Regions from separate parts of the Paraburkholderia sp. J63 genome, predicted to be linked through region 2. Evidence: predicted binding sites of a transcription regulator. Region 2 holds the regulator's gene; each other region holds the start of a gene.
The links. Region 2 encodes LexA, which represses DNA repair genes until DNA is damaged. Its sites were predicted from a motif close to ACTGTATNNNNATACAGT; they were not measured.

Region 1: imuA (translesion DNA synthesis-associated protein ImuA) is a predicted target of LexA. The motif match lies at 2,739-2,756, and genes of this name have one in related genera.
Region 3: U5775_RS02975 (PA0069 family radical SAM protein) is a predicted target of LexA. The motif match lies at 1,073-1,090, and genes of this name have one in related genera.

The regions. Positions count from the first base shown of each region.
Region 1 is NZ_CAJMZF010000009.1:137,505-141,513, forward strand. Features, by position in the region: gene U5775_RS12670 (error-prone DNA polymerase) at 1-604, opposite strand, end outside; gene U5775_RS12675 (DNA polymerase Y family protein) at 608-2,083, opposite strand; gene imuA (translesion DNA synthesis-associated protein ImuA) at 2,004-2,720, opposite strand; gene U5775_RS12685 (CHAD domain-containing protein) at 3,643-4,009, opposite strand, start outside.
Region 2 is NZ_CAJMZF010000005.1:85,240-89,248, forward strand. Features, by position in the region: gene cysT (sulfate ABC transporter permease subunit CysT) at 1-898, opposite strand, end outside; gene cysW (sulfate ABC transporter permease subunit CysW) at 1-2, opposite strand, end outside; gene U5775_RS07705 (sulfate ABC transporter substrate-binding protein) at 1,049-2,092, opposite strand; gene lexA (transcriptional repressor LexA) at 2,408-3,058, shown strand; gene U5775_RS07715 (hypothetical protein) at 3,093-3,467, shown strand; gene U5775_RS07720 (DUF2939 domain-containing protein) at 3,567-4,009, shown strand, end outside.
Region 3 is NZ_CAJMZF010000002.1:144,583-148,591, reverse strand. Features, by position in the region: gene U5775_RS02985 (D-amino acid dehydrogenase) at 1-332, opposite strand, end outside; gene U5775_RS02980 (Lrp/AsnC ligand binding domain-containing protein) at 511-999, shown strand; gene U5775_RS02975 (PA0069 family radical SAM protein) at 1,127-2,302, shown strand; gene U5775_RS02970 (NINE protein) at 2,323-2,793, opposite strand; gene U5775_RS02965 (PQQ-dependent sugar dehydrogenase) at 2,971-4,009, opposite strand, start outside.

The DNA.
Region 1 (4,009 bases), on a different contig from region 2:
CGGGCACGCCATGACGCGCGGCCACCTGTTCGATCACGCCGCGGTGGATGTCATCCATCGCCCGCGCATGAAGCGTCAGCGCGACCCATGCACGTTCACCGAATGTGTCAGCGAACCACGCCATCTGGGCATCGAGGCGCGCCTCGTCAGCCGGATAGTCGGGGCTCAGGATCGCGATGCAGTCCGGCAATCCCCTCAGATGCGCCTGCACCGGATCCGGGTGGTCCAGGTCGCGCGCGGCCAGCCGGTAGTTGCCCTTGTCCGCCCGCATGCGCCCGAGCGTGATCAGCTCGCTCAGGTTGCCGTAGCCCTCGCGCGTCATCGCCAGCGCAATGATGCGCAACGCGGGCGACCCGTCGGCATTGGTGAGACCGAATTCCGACCCGACGATCAGGGGTATCGCTGCCTTCTTTGCCTCGACATGCGCGCGAACGACACCGGCCAGCGAGCACTCGTCGGTGATGGCGATCGCGGCATAGCCAAGCTGCGCCGCGCGCGCGGCGAGATCGTCCGCATGGGACGCCCCGCGGAGAAAGGAGAAGTTGGAGGCGCACTGCAGTTCAGCATAGTCCGGCAGTGCCCCGAACGCGGGCAGGGTTGCCATGGCCTAGCCGAACAACCCATGAAGAAACCACCGGGGTTCGCGTTCATCCCGGCTTCCGACGCGCTCCCGGTATATCCAGTAGTGCAGATGGTTTTCCGCCTCGGCGACGAAGTAGTCGCGCGTGACGACAGCCCCGTCCTGCCAGCCGCATTCGATGCGCTCACCCGGCGAGACGATGCGCAGCGGTGTTCCGTAGAACGGCCGGTGCCCACGCATGATGAGCTGGACGGGTGCGTCGAGCAGCCAGGCCGGCCGGGGCAGATCGCGGGGCGGTTCTTGGCGGGCGCGCGGCGTTTCCCCCGACGTTGGCACCCATTGCGCGGCGACCTCCGGACGATAGTCCGCCACCGGGCCAGGACGCAGCACGTTCTGTGCACCCAGTCGCGCGACCAGCAGTTCCATCAACCGTGCGTGATCCTGGGGTGAGCCACCCGGCTCCGGAAACAGCGAATCGCTGGGCGCTTCAGCCTCCCGGACATCCTTCGCCTCAAGGCGCAGGGCGATGACCGGTGCCGCGAGCTCGACGCGCGCGAGCCGCTCCTTCAGCAGTCGCACGAGATGCTCTTCATGCCACGTCGGCTCACCCAGCGCCACCTCGAGCTCCGTCGGGGCAATCGCATCGCGGCCGCGCTCGTGTTCCAGCAGCAGGACAAAGCGGGCGACGGCGAGCTGGCGTGCCGCAAGCCAGCCGGTCATCTGGAGCGTCAGCCGCCGCGCAGCGAACAGTGCGGCCTCCACATGCTCGATCCGGTCCGGCAGCTCGACGCGTGCATCGAACGCGGGCGGCAAGGCAAGCCACTCGTGGACCTCGGGTGCCGCACCCGTCGCGCGGTCGAGCGCGTCCAGGAGGGCCGTGCCGCAGCGCTTTTTGAGCCCCGCGCGTGGCAAACGCATCACGTCCGCCATCGTGGTACAGCCGAGTCCGTCAAACCATTCGGCGTACCGCCTTGCCGCCGGCAGGGCGCTCACGGGCACACGGGCAAGCGCGCGACGCTGCGAGCACTCGCTGAGCGCCACGCCGCCGCCTGTGCGCGCGAGCAGCCACGCCGCTTCAGCCGTCGCGGCGATCGATGTCACGCAGGTCACGCCAAAGTCGGCAATCGCGCGGCGAATACGCTGTCGCAGCGCGTGCAGGCCGCCAAATAGCCGCACGCTTGCGGTCACATCGGCCAGCACGACGTTTTCGTCTGCCATCACAACGTTGGGGGTGAACTGGAGCAGCGCGAAAGCCACCCCCTGCATCGTCATCTGTTCGCGCGCCGTGTCGCGCTCGCGGATATGCGCGTGCGGCGCGAGCGTGAGCACGCCGCCGCGGCGCATGCCCTCGACCACGCCCAGCGAACGCGCTCCGGCATCCATATCCAGCACACGACCCTTGTCCAGCACAACGGTACCGGCCTCAGACGCTGGCATGTGCCAGGTCGGGCAAAAACTCTCGATGGGCAGGCGCGGCAGATGAACGCCGATCCAGTGGTGCATGGCGATTCAGAAGGACTGGAGAAGGTGACAGCGGGACGAAGACGGGATCGTCCCGATGAGGGCCGCGACGTTTGACGAAGGAAATGTTCACGCCGCCCGGTGTGGGTGCCAGCGCGATCCGTAACGGCGCGGGTGAGGTCGCGCTTGCCGCCGCCATCGGACGAAACAGGAAAAAAAGCGTCCCGGCGCGCTGTGCCGCGAGGTGCAACCGGCGCAGCGCATCGGGATGGATCTGGGATTGCCAGAAAAGCACGGCGCCCGCTGTGCCAGCACGCAGGATCTGCTCTGCCGCCCAGAGTGCGTCGGCGGTGGAGGCGGGTTTCAGGACATGGATGTTTTCCTGTTTCAGCCCCCACCAGGTCAGCGCCGCCGGCTGAAGCCGATGCGGTGGCTGCACCGCAAACACGGGCCGTTGGGCGATCGCCGCAAGCGCTGGCTGCAGGAGCCGGAGTTCGCCGCAACCCGGCTGGGGCAGCATCACCTCGGTCAGGGCACCGGTGGGCCAGCCGCGTCCAGGCAGCTCGGCGTCGAGCGAACCGTGGCCACTGGTGATTGCCCGCCCGCGGGCGACGGCCAGCTGCGAGGCGAACCAGAGGTCCGGGTGAATCGCCTCCGCGCGCACGTTCAGTTGACCCATCACGCCCCCCAAAAAAACACTGTACATTTATACAGTATCATACTGGCGCGCTGGCAATCTGTCACGAAGCCTTGAGGCACTTGCGCAGATAAGGGAAAACCCTTAAAATGGTTTCTGTCTCCTCCATGTCTCCACGATATGGATTCAGCCCGCCCATACTGGCGGGCTTTTTATTTTGGGGCGGCGCAAGCGGTGGCGTGGCATCAACGGCGAGACGACGGCTCTCCGGCCATGGTGGTCTGGGTGGGTGTACCCGCGGACGCCTTGTGGTGCGGGCAGACGTACTGCTGCTTGAGCCGCGAGCCGTCGCGATGAAAACGTTGATCGCCGGGACCAAAAGAAATGGCCAGTGAAGCAGCGTACGCACGGCATCAGCGCGTCAGATTGGCGATAACGTTCCGGCAAGCGACTCGCCGGCGCCGGCGTCGGCACTGCGGCCCGCTGGGAAGGAGCTAGATGCGCGGGATCGTGACAGGCAGGCAAGTGTCCCGCCTCGGTGGCGTGAAGGTCCCGTGCCCGGAGAGTATTGCCGCGCAACTGGCCACGCAGGCAACCCGTCCGCCGGCGGGCGCCGGCTGGATCTACCAGGTGAAATTCAAGTAGGCACCGCGTCTCGCGTTGCCTTCCAGAGACTTGCCTGGCAAGGCTGCCTCAAAGGCGTGTTGCCTTCGGATTTGCCGGGTGTTGCGTCTGCACGATCGTTGCCGATCGCTAGCCGCCCGGCGTACTCGACAGCGACACCACGGTCGGAAGTCGCTAGCCGACCCCAGGCGGTCATCGCTGTTCACGAAGGGCCCCCGACTGCTCGTGTCATGACGGCCACTGACGTACGGTACGTGTCGATTAAAGTGCCCACAGAACTCTCTGCACGGCCACATCTGACAGGCCTGCTTTGCCAGGAGTGCGCCCGTTGCTGGCAGACCTATTTCCAGTGCTTGCGCAATAAGGCCGCAGCGGCCCGCAAGCGTCGCTCACGCTCCCTCTTGAACCATTTCAGTGTTCTTTCCGGCTCGCCTAAAGCGGCAAGCAACGGGGCGTTGTCGCGCAAAAGCTTTTCGCTCGCAACGACGTCATTCAGGGCGCCGAATCGCTTCTGGATTTTCTTGAGACGGTTCAACGTTTTGCGATGGCCAGCGGACAGTACCGGCCCGAAAAGCTCCAGGAGATAGCGAGCCTTCTTTCCAGCCTTTCTGACATCATGAAAAGCTGAAACGTCTGATCTTTTGGCCTTTGCGGCGCGCCTCGCGCGTTTGCGCAACTGCTTTTCAGACGCTGCGACGCGGCCTTCC
Region 2 (4,009 bases):
ATTGCACCCCTCCTGCGGTGGCTGCCACGTTCGCAGCGCTCGCGGCACCGGCCGACGACGCGCCGCGGCCCGTGCGCCGCTGCAGATACCACTGCAGCGTATTGATGAGAAGCAGCATGACGAACGACACGCACAGCATCACCACGGCGAGCGCCGTCGCGCCCGCATAGTCGTATTGCTCGAGCTTCGTGATGATGAGCAGCGACGTGATTTCCGACTTCATCGGCACGTTGCCCGCGATGAAGATGACCGAGCCGTACTCGCCCAGCGCGCGCGCGAACGCGAGCGCGAAGCCCGTGAGCAGCGCGGGCAGCGCGGCCGGCAGCACCACGCGGCGAAACGTGAGCCAGCGCGAAGCGCCAAGGCACGCGGCGGCCTCTTCCTGCTCGCGCTCGAACTCCTCGAGCACGGGCTGCACCGTGCGCACGACGAACGGCAAGCCGATGAAAGTGAGCGCCACGAGCACGCCGAGCGGCGTGAACGCGATCTTGATGCCGAGCGGCGCGAGGAACTGGCCGATCCAGCCATTGCCCGCGTAGACGGCGGCGAGCGAGATGCCGGCCACGGAAGTCGGCAGCGCGAACGGCAGATCGACGAGCGCGTCGATCACGCGCTTGAACGCAAACGTGTAGCGCACCAGCACCCACGCGAGCAGGAAGCCGAACACCGCGTTGATGAGCGCGCCGCCGAGCGCCGCGAAAAACGTGAGGCGGTACGACGCGAGCACGCGCGGCGACGCCACGGCGCGCACGAACTGCGCCCAGTCGAGCGTCGCGGTCTTGAGGAACGTGGCCGCCAGCGGAATGAGCACCACGAGGCTCAGATACGCCACCGTGATGCCGAGCGTCACGCCGAATCCCGGCAGCGCGCCTGGCTTCTGTAATCGAAACGTCGTCATGCTCTATCTCTTCACATGGGTTGCGCGGAGCGCCCTCGTTGCGTGCCGCGCATGGGGTGTCCTGCGTCGAAAAGCGCGCCTCGTCGGGCGCGCCTTGTTTTTCTCGTCTGCGGTACTGCGTTTGCGTCGCCTATTACGACTTGCTGCGACTTATTGCGGCTGATAAATCGAATCGAACACGCCGCCATCCGCGAAATGCGTCTTCTGGGCGTTGGCCCAGCCGCCGAACGTATCGTCGACGGTATAGAGCTTCAGCTTCGGAAACTTCGCCGTGAACGCCGCCGGCACCTTGTCCGAGCGCGGACGGTAAAAGTTCTTCGCCGCGATCTCCTGGCCCTCTTCGCTATAGAGGAACTGCAGATAGGCTTCGGCCACCTTGCGCGTGCCGCGCTTGTCCACGACCTTGTCGACCACCGCAACCGGCGGCTCGGCAAGAATGCTCACCGAAGGCACCACGATCTCGAACTTGTCCGGCCCGAACTCCTTGAGCGAGAGAAATGCTTCGTTCTCCCACGCAATCAGCACGTCGCCGATACCGCGCTGCACGAAGCTCGTGGTCGCGCCGCGCGCGCCCGAGTCGAGCACGCCGGCGTTCTTGTAGAGCTTCGTGACGAACTCCTTCGCCTTCTGCTCGTTGCCGCCCGGCTGATGCAGCGCATAGGCCCAGGCCGCGAGGTAATTCCAGCGCGCGCCGCCCGAGGTCTTCGGATTGGGCGTGACGATCGAGACGCCGGGCTTCGTGAGATCGTCCCAGTCCTTGATGTGCTTCGGATTGCCCTTACGCACGAGAAACACGATGGTCGAGGTGTACGGCGAGGCGTTGTCGGGCAGGCGCTTTTGCCAGTCCTTCGCAATCAGCCCCTTGTTGGCGAGCGCGTCGATGTCCCAGGCGAGCGCGAGCGTCACGACGTCGGCCTGCAGCCCGTCGAGCACCGAGCGCGCCTGCGCGCCCGAGCCGCCATGCGACTGCTTGATGGTGAGCGTCTCGCCCGTCTTCGCCTTCCACTCCTTGATGAAGGCGTCGTTGATGTTCTGGTACAGCTCGCGCGTGGGATCGTAGGAGACATTGAGCAGCGACGTGTCCGCATGCGCGGCCGGCGCGAAGGCGGCCATGCCGAAGAGCGGCGCCACGCCGATGATCAGTTTTGCCGCCAGCTTCCCCAGCCATGCGCGCCCCGTAATGCCTTGTTTCATCCGCCTTTCTCCGTGTCGTCGTGCGTTTTCGCGTGCGCTTTTGCGCGTTCTCGTTGGTGGTGCAGCAATCGATGGAGGCCAGTCTAGCGATCGGCTTACATTATTAAAAATGATGTTTTTTCATTTTTTAATATGCAAAAGTGGTAAGGACGGAGGAATCGGGCGTTCGAGCATGTTTTCGTCTGCGATTTCGCCGGTTTGAGCGGCGTGCAACGCCGCTGCCGCGCCATCGCGATCGCAAAGTTCAAGTAACACTTGAAAAGCGGCGAATACTGTATAAAAATACAGTTACCTGTTCAAACATACAGTAGCGCCATGACCAAACTCACCGCACGACAGCAGCAGGTTTTCGATCTGATCCGCCGCGCGATCGAGCGCACGGGCTTCCCGCCCACGCGCGCCGAGATCGCCGCCGAGCTGGGTTTCAGCTCGGCCAACTCTGCGGAGGAGCATCTGCGGGCGCTGGCGCGCAAGGGCGTGATCGAACTGGCTGCGGGCGCGTCGCGCGGCATCCGCCTCATGCCCGGCCCCGACGACCTGCCGCATCAGTTCACGCTGCCGCACGGAAGCATCATGCAGCTCTCGCTGCCGCTCGTTGGCCGCGTGGCGGCGGGCAGCCCGATCCTCGCGCAAGAACATATTTCGCAGAACTACACCTGTGACCCGGCGCTGTTCTCGAGCCGGCCCGACTACCTGCTGAAGGTGCGCGGCCTGTCCATGCGCGACGCGGGCATCCTCGACGGCGACCTGCTCGCCGTGCAGAAAAAGAGCGAAGCGAAAGACGGCCAGATCATCGTTGCGCGCCTCGGCGACGACGTCACCGTGAAGCGTCTGAAGCGGCAGCCCAACGGCATCGAGCTGATCGCAGAGAACCCCGACTACGAAAACATCTTCGTCGCGGTCGGCAGCGCCGACTTCGCGCTCGAAGGCATAGCCGTCGGCCTGATCCGCCCCACCGAATTCTGATCATTCCGCCCGCGCATCTTCTGGAGAGAGAATCATGGAACGCCTTGCCCGCTTGCTGCCCTTCCGTCAATTCGGCCGTCTGCGCCACCTGCGCGGGATCGCCTCGTGCGCCATGCGCGAGGCGCGCGCCTCGGCCGCCGCGCTGGGCCGTCAGGTCAATGGTTCGCTCTTCGACGACCTCGATCACGCCGATGAAACCCCCGCGCTGCCTTCGGCACAGCCGGCGTTCGCGCGCGTCTCGCTCAACAGCACGCTGAATACGGAACAGCCGGGGCGTCGCGCGCCGGTGCGGGTCTATCACGGTTCGTCGCGGCTCATCATGGTGGGCACGATGGAAGCGGTGTGCCGCGCCATCGACCGCTGTATCGCCGAACAGCAAAGCGACGTGCCGGCCGCGCTGGCGAAGTAATCAGTGAAGTAATCGCGAAGTAATAGATATGGCAGAGGGATCGTTTTGGATTGCTCGCGGTCAACACCCTGATTGAACAACTCGGGGTTGCCCCATCCAATGACCGATATCCAAACGACTCCCCGCAAATCAACAAGCTGGAAGAAGCCCGTCGCCATCGCTGTCGCGGCAGTTGCGATCGTGGCCGCGGCAGGCTATGGCTACGCCTCGCCGTATATCGCCCTGAATCACCTCAAGGCAGCCGCCGACGCTCGCGACGCGGCCGCACTGAGCGAGTACGTCGATTACCCGGCGCTGCGCGTGAGCCTGAAGCAGCAGGTTGGTGAGATGCTGCAACGGCGCATCGAGGCCACGCATAGCAGCAATCCGCTGCTGCTCTTTGGCGCCGTAATCGGCGGCGCGCTGATCGGCCCGCTCGTGGATGCGTATGCGACACCCGACGGCGTCGCCGCGCTGCTCAGCGGCATGCCGCCGACCGGCCAGCCGGGCGAGCGGCCCGCGCCGCCGTCCGAGGCGCCGCCATCGTCGCAACAGGGCGAAGC
Region 3 (4,009 bases), on a different contig from region 2:
AGGCGCACCATGCGGCCCTTGTTGAGCGCATAGCGCTCGGCCGTGCAGTTCTGCAGCATCTGCCACATCCATTGCAGCTGGAACTTCGTGCCGTCCAGGCGGATGGCGAGCGGCGCGTGCTTCTCGAACATCCACTTGATCGCCTTGAGCGGCACGCCCGGCGCGGCCCACGGCGCGGCATAGCCAGGCGAGATCTGGCCGGCGTTGGCAAAACTGGTTTCGAGCGCGGGACCGGCCTCGCGGTCGATCACCGTCACCTCGTGGCCCGCACGGGCAAGATACCAGGCGCTGGCAATCCCGACCACACCACTGCCCAACACGACGACTCGCATAGCCTGCTCCACATAGATTTGTTGGGGCTACGCCGTTTTGCCTCGGGCTGATTCGCCCTTTCCAGGGGCATTCAGTGCAGAAGGCATGAAAAATCGGAGGTAGCCAGTAATATCGACTATGCTATTGTTCTACGTCCAGATTTTGTTATCGTATTTTTCAGATTTTCAGGAAAAAAACATGAGAACGCAGCGTCAGCCGGTCCGTGCGCTGGACCGGCTCGATCACCGGATCCTGAAGCTGCTCCAGGAGGATGGCCGCATGGCCATGAAGGACCTCGCGGAGCAGGTCGGGCTTTCGGTCACGCCCTGCATCGAGCGGGTCAAGCGCATGGAGCGCGATGGCGTCATCACCGGCTACTACGCGCGCGTGAATCCGAACGTCTTGGGTGCGGCGCTGCTGGTGTTCGTGGAGATCACGCTCGACCACAAGAGCGGCAACATGTTCGACCAGTTCCGCCGCGAGGTGAAGAAGATTCCCGAAGTGCTCGAATGCCATCTGGTCTCGGGCGACTTCGATTACCTGATCAAGGCGCGCATTGGCGAAATGGCCGACTACCGCAAGCTGCTCGGCGACATCCTGCTGCAACTGCCAGGCGCGGTGCAGTCGAAGAGCTATGTGGTCATGGAGGAGATCAAGGAGACCTTGACGATCGCGGTGGGCGAGTAGCGCCGAGGGCATCCGGCACGCGCGTGCGGGGCCGAAAGCGCCCCGTTTTTCTCGCTCGACAAAGCGTCTCGATACTGTATATTTATACAGTATCGAGACGCTTTGCTTGCTTTGTGCCGTGAAAGAACTGGACCCCGATCATTCCCCTGACACCTGGTATCCCGTCGCCCCGCCTGCGCCGCGCAAGGGGCGGGGCGCCGTCACGAACATGCAGGGGCGCTACGAGGTCGACCAGCGCGAAGTCTTCGACGATGGCTGGCAGCACGCGCAGCCGGGCGAGGAGGCAGGCGGCCACGAAGGTGACGACCCGGGCGTCGACGAGCTTGCCGCCGCAGACGCGCCCGCATTGCGCACCCAGGTCTTCGAGGAGCGCGCGAAGAGCATCCTCACGCGCAACCAGTCGCCCGATATTCCGTTCAGCGTCTCGCTCAATCCGTACCGCGGTTGCGAGCACGGCTGCATCTACTGTTTCGCGCGGCCCACGCACAGCTATTTGGGCCTCTCGCCGGGGCTCGATTTCGAGAGCCGCATCTACGCGAAGATCAATGCGCCCGAACTGCTCGTGCGCGAAATCGCGAAGCCCGCTTACGAGCCCGAGCCCATCGCGCTAGGCGTGAATACCGATGCCTGGCAGCCCGTCGAGCGCGATCTGCGCATCACGCGCCGCGTGATCGAAGTGCTGAGCGAGCGTCAGCACCCGTTCGCGGCCATCACGAAATCCTCGCTGATCGAGCGCGATCTCGACCTGCTCGTGCCGATGGCGCAACGCCAGCAGTTCATGGCCGCGATCACCATCACGACGCTCGACGCCGATCTCGCGCGCACGCTCGAACCGCGCGCGGCCACGCCCGCGCGCCGGCTGCGCACGATCCGCACGCTCGCGCAGGCGGGCATTCCCGTGGGCGTGAGCATCGCGCCCGTGATTCCGTTCGTGACCGAGCCGGACATGGAGCGCGTGCTCGAAGCCTGCGCCGAGGCCGGCGCGACGAGCGCGAGCTATATCGTGTTGCGTCTGCCGTGGGAGGTGGCGCCGCTCTTTCAGGGCTGGCTGGAGGCGCATTTCCCGCAACGCGCGGCGCGCGTGATGAGCCGCGTGCGCGACATGCGCGGCGGCAAGGATTACGACTCGGCGTTCTCGCAGCGCATGAAGGGCACCGGGCTTTGGGCCGACCTGCTCAAGCAGCGCTTTCACAAGGCCGTGAAGCGGCTCGGGTTGAACGAGCGGCGTCACGGCATCCTGGACATGTCGGCGTTCGTGCGTGCAAAGACGGTGCGCGAGAAGCCGCAACTCGATCTGTTCTAGCGCGCTGCGTGCCGTTGCCGCTATTGAGAAATCGCCTTGGCCGCCTCGACCTGCGATTCGAAGTAAGTCTGGAACGAGAACGCGAGGCCCGTCATCAGCCCAAACGCGCCGAAGAACAGCGAGAAGATCACCACGAAGATCACGGTCCAGCCCGAGCGGCTCGCGCGGCTTCCCGCGAAGGCCGCATTGAACTGCGCATCCCACTTGTCGTCGGGGCGCAGCCCATAGACGATGGCGGCAAGAAACGCCGCGAGCACGGACACGGCGCCGATCACGGCGAGCGCCCAGCCCGGTATCGACGCGCGCTGGGTGGCGATGAGCAGCAGCACGCCGGGAATGCCGAGCAGCGTGCCGGCGATATGGGCCCAGCCCCATACGTCGCGCGATCCGTACAGATAGAAGCGGTGAGCGCCGAAGCAGCCGAGCAGGAAGGCGAGGGCGGCGGTGAGTGTCTTGGAGCGAAAGCGTGCGGGATTCTTTTGATTGGACATGGGCAGACGGATGGGATGACGGCGCGAAAGCCGCACGGCAACTGAGCTCACGCGCGGACGTGGGCCGCCGGCCATTGTACGTGGCGCGTGCCCGCGCAGGCAGATGTTGCCGCTTATGCCGGGAAATGCCCGAAGCGGGGGCGCGAGCGTAGCGGTCGCACGCGCCGCAATCCGCGCTCAGGGCTTGGCGTAGGTCACGCGATAGATCGCGCCCGCATAGTCGTCGCTGATGAGGAGCGACCCGTCGGGCAGCGGCAGCACATCGGCGGGGCGGCCCCATTCGGTCTCGTCGGGATTGAGCCAGCCCTCGGCGAACACGTCCTGGTGCGCGTGCGCGCCATCGGCGTCGACGGTGATGCGCACCACGCGATAGCCCACCTTCTTGCTGCGGTTCCACGAGCCGTGCTCGGCGATGAAGATGCTGTCGCGATAGCCTGACGGGAACATCGCGCCTGTATAGAAGCGCATGCCGAGGGCCGCCACGTGCGCGCCCAGCTTCGCGACGGGCGGCGTGAAGCCGCTGCACGGATGGCCCGCGCCGAATTCCGGATCGGCGACGTTGCCGCCGTGGCAATACGGAAAGCCGAAATCGAGACCCACGCGTGCGAGGCGGTTGAGCTTGTCGTCGGGGATGTCGTCGCCTAGCTCGTCGCGGCCGTTGTCGGTGAACCAGAGCTCGTGCGTCTGCGGATGCCACGCGAAGCCCACCGTATTGCGCACGCCGCGCGCGATCGTCTCGTAATGCGTGCCGTCCGGGTCCATCCTGCCGATCATCGCGTAATGTTCGCGCTGCGGATCGTTCGCGGGGAGGCAGACATTGCAGGGCGCGCCTTGCGGGACATAGAGCTTGCCGTCCGGGCCGAAGGCGATGAACTTCCAGCCGTGATGGCGCTCGGCGGGCAGCGCATCGGTGACGATCGCCGGCCTGGGCGGATCGTCGAGATGGGTGTCGATGGCGTCGAGCCTCACGATCTTCGAGACCGCCGAAACATAGAGCGCGCCGTCGCGCCAGGCCACGCCCACCGGCATCGTGAGCCCGGAGGCGACCACGTGGCGCTTGAGCAGCTTGCCGTCGCGCAACTCGAGCGCGTAGACGCGGCCTTCCATGCTGCCCACGTAAAGCGTGCCGGTCGGCGAGAGCGTCATTTCGCGTGCGCCGGGGACGTCGTCGGCGAGCACTTCGATGTGGAAGCCGGCCGGCAGCCGGATGCGCTCG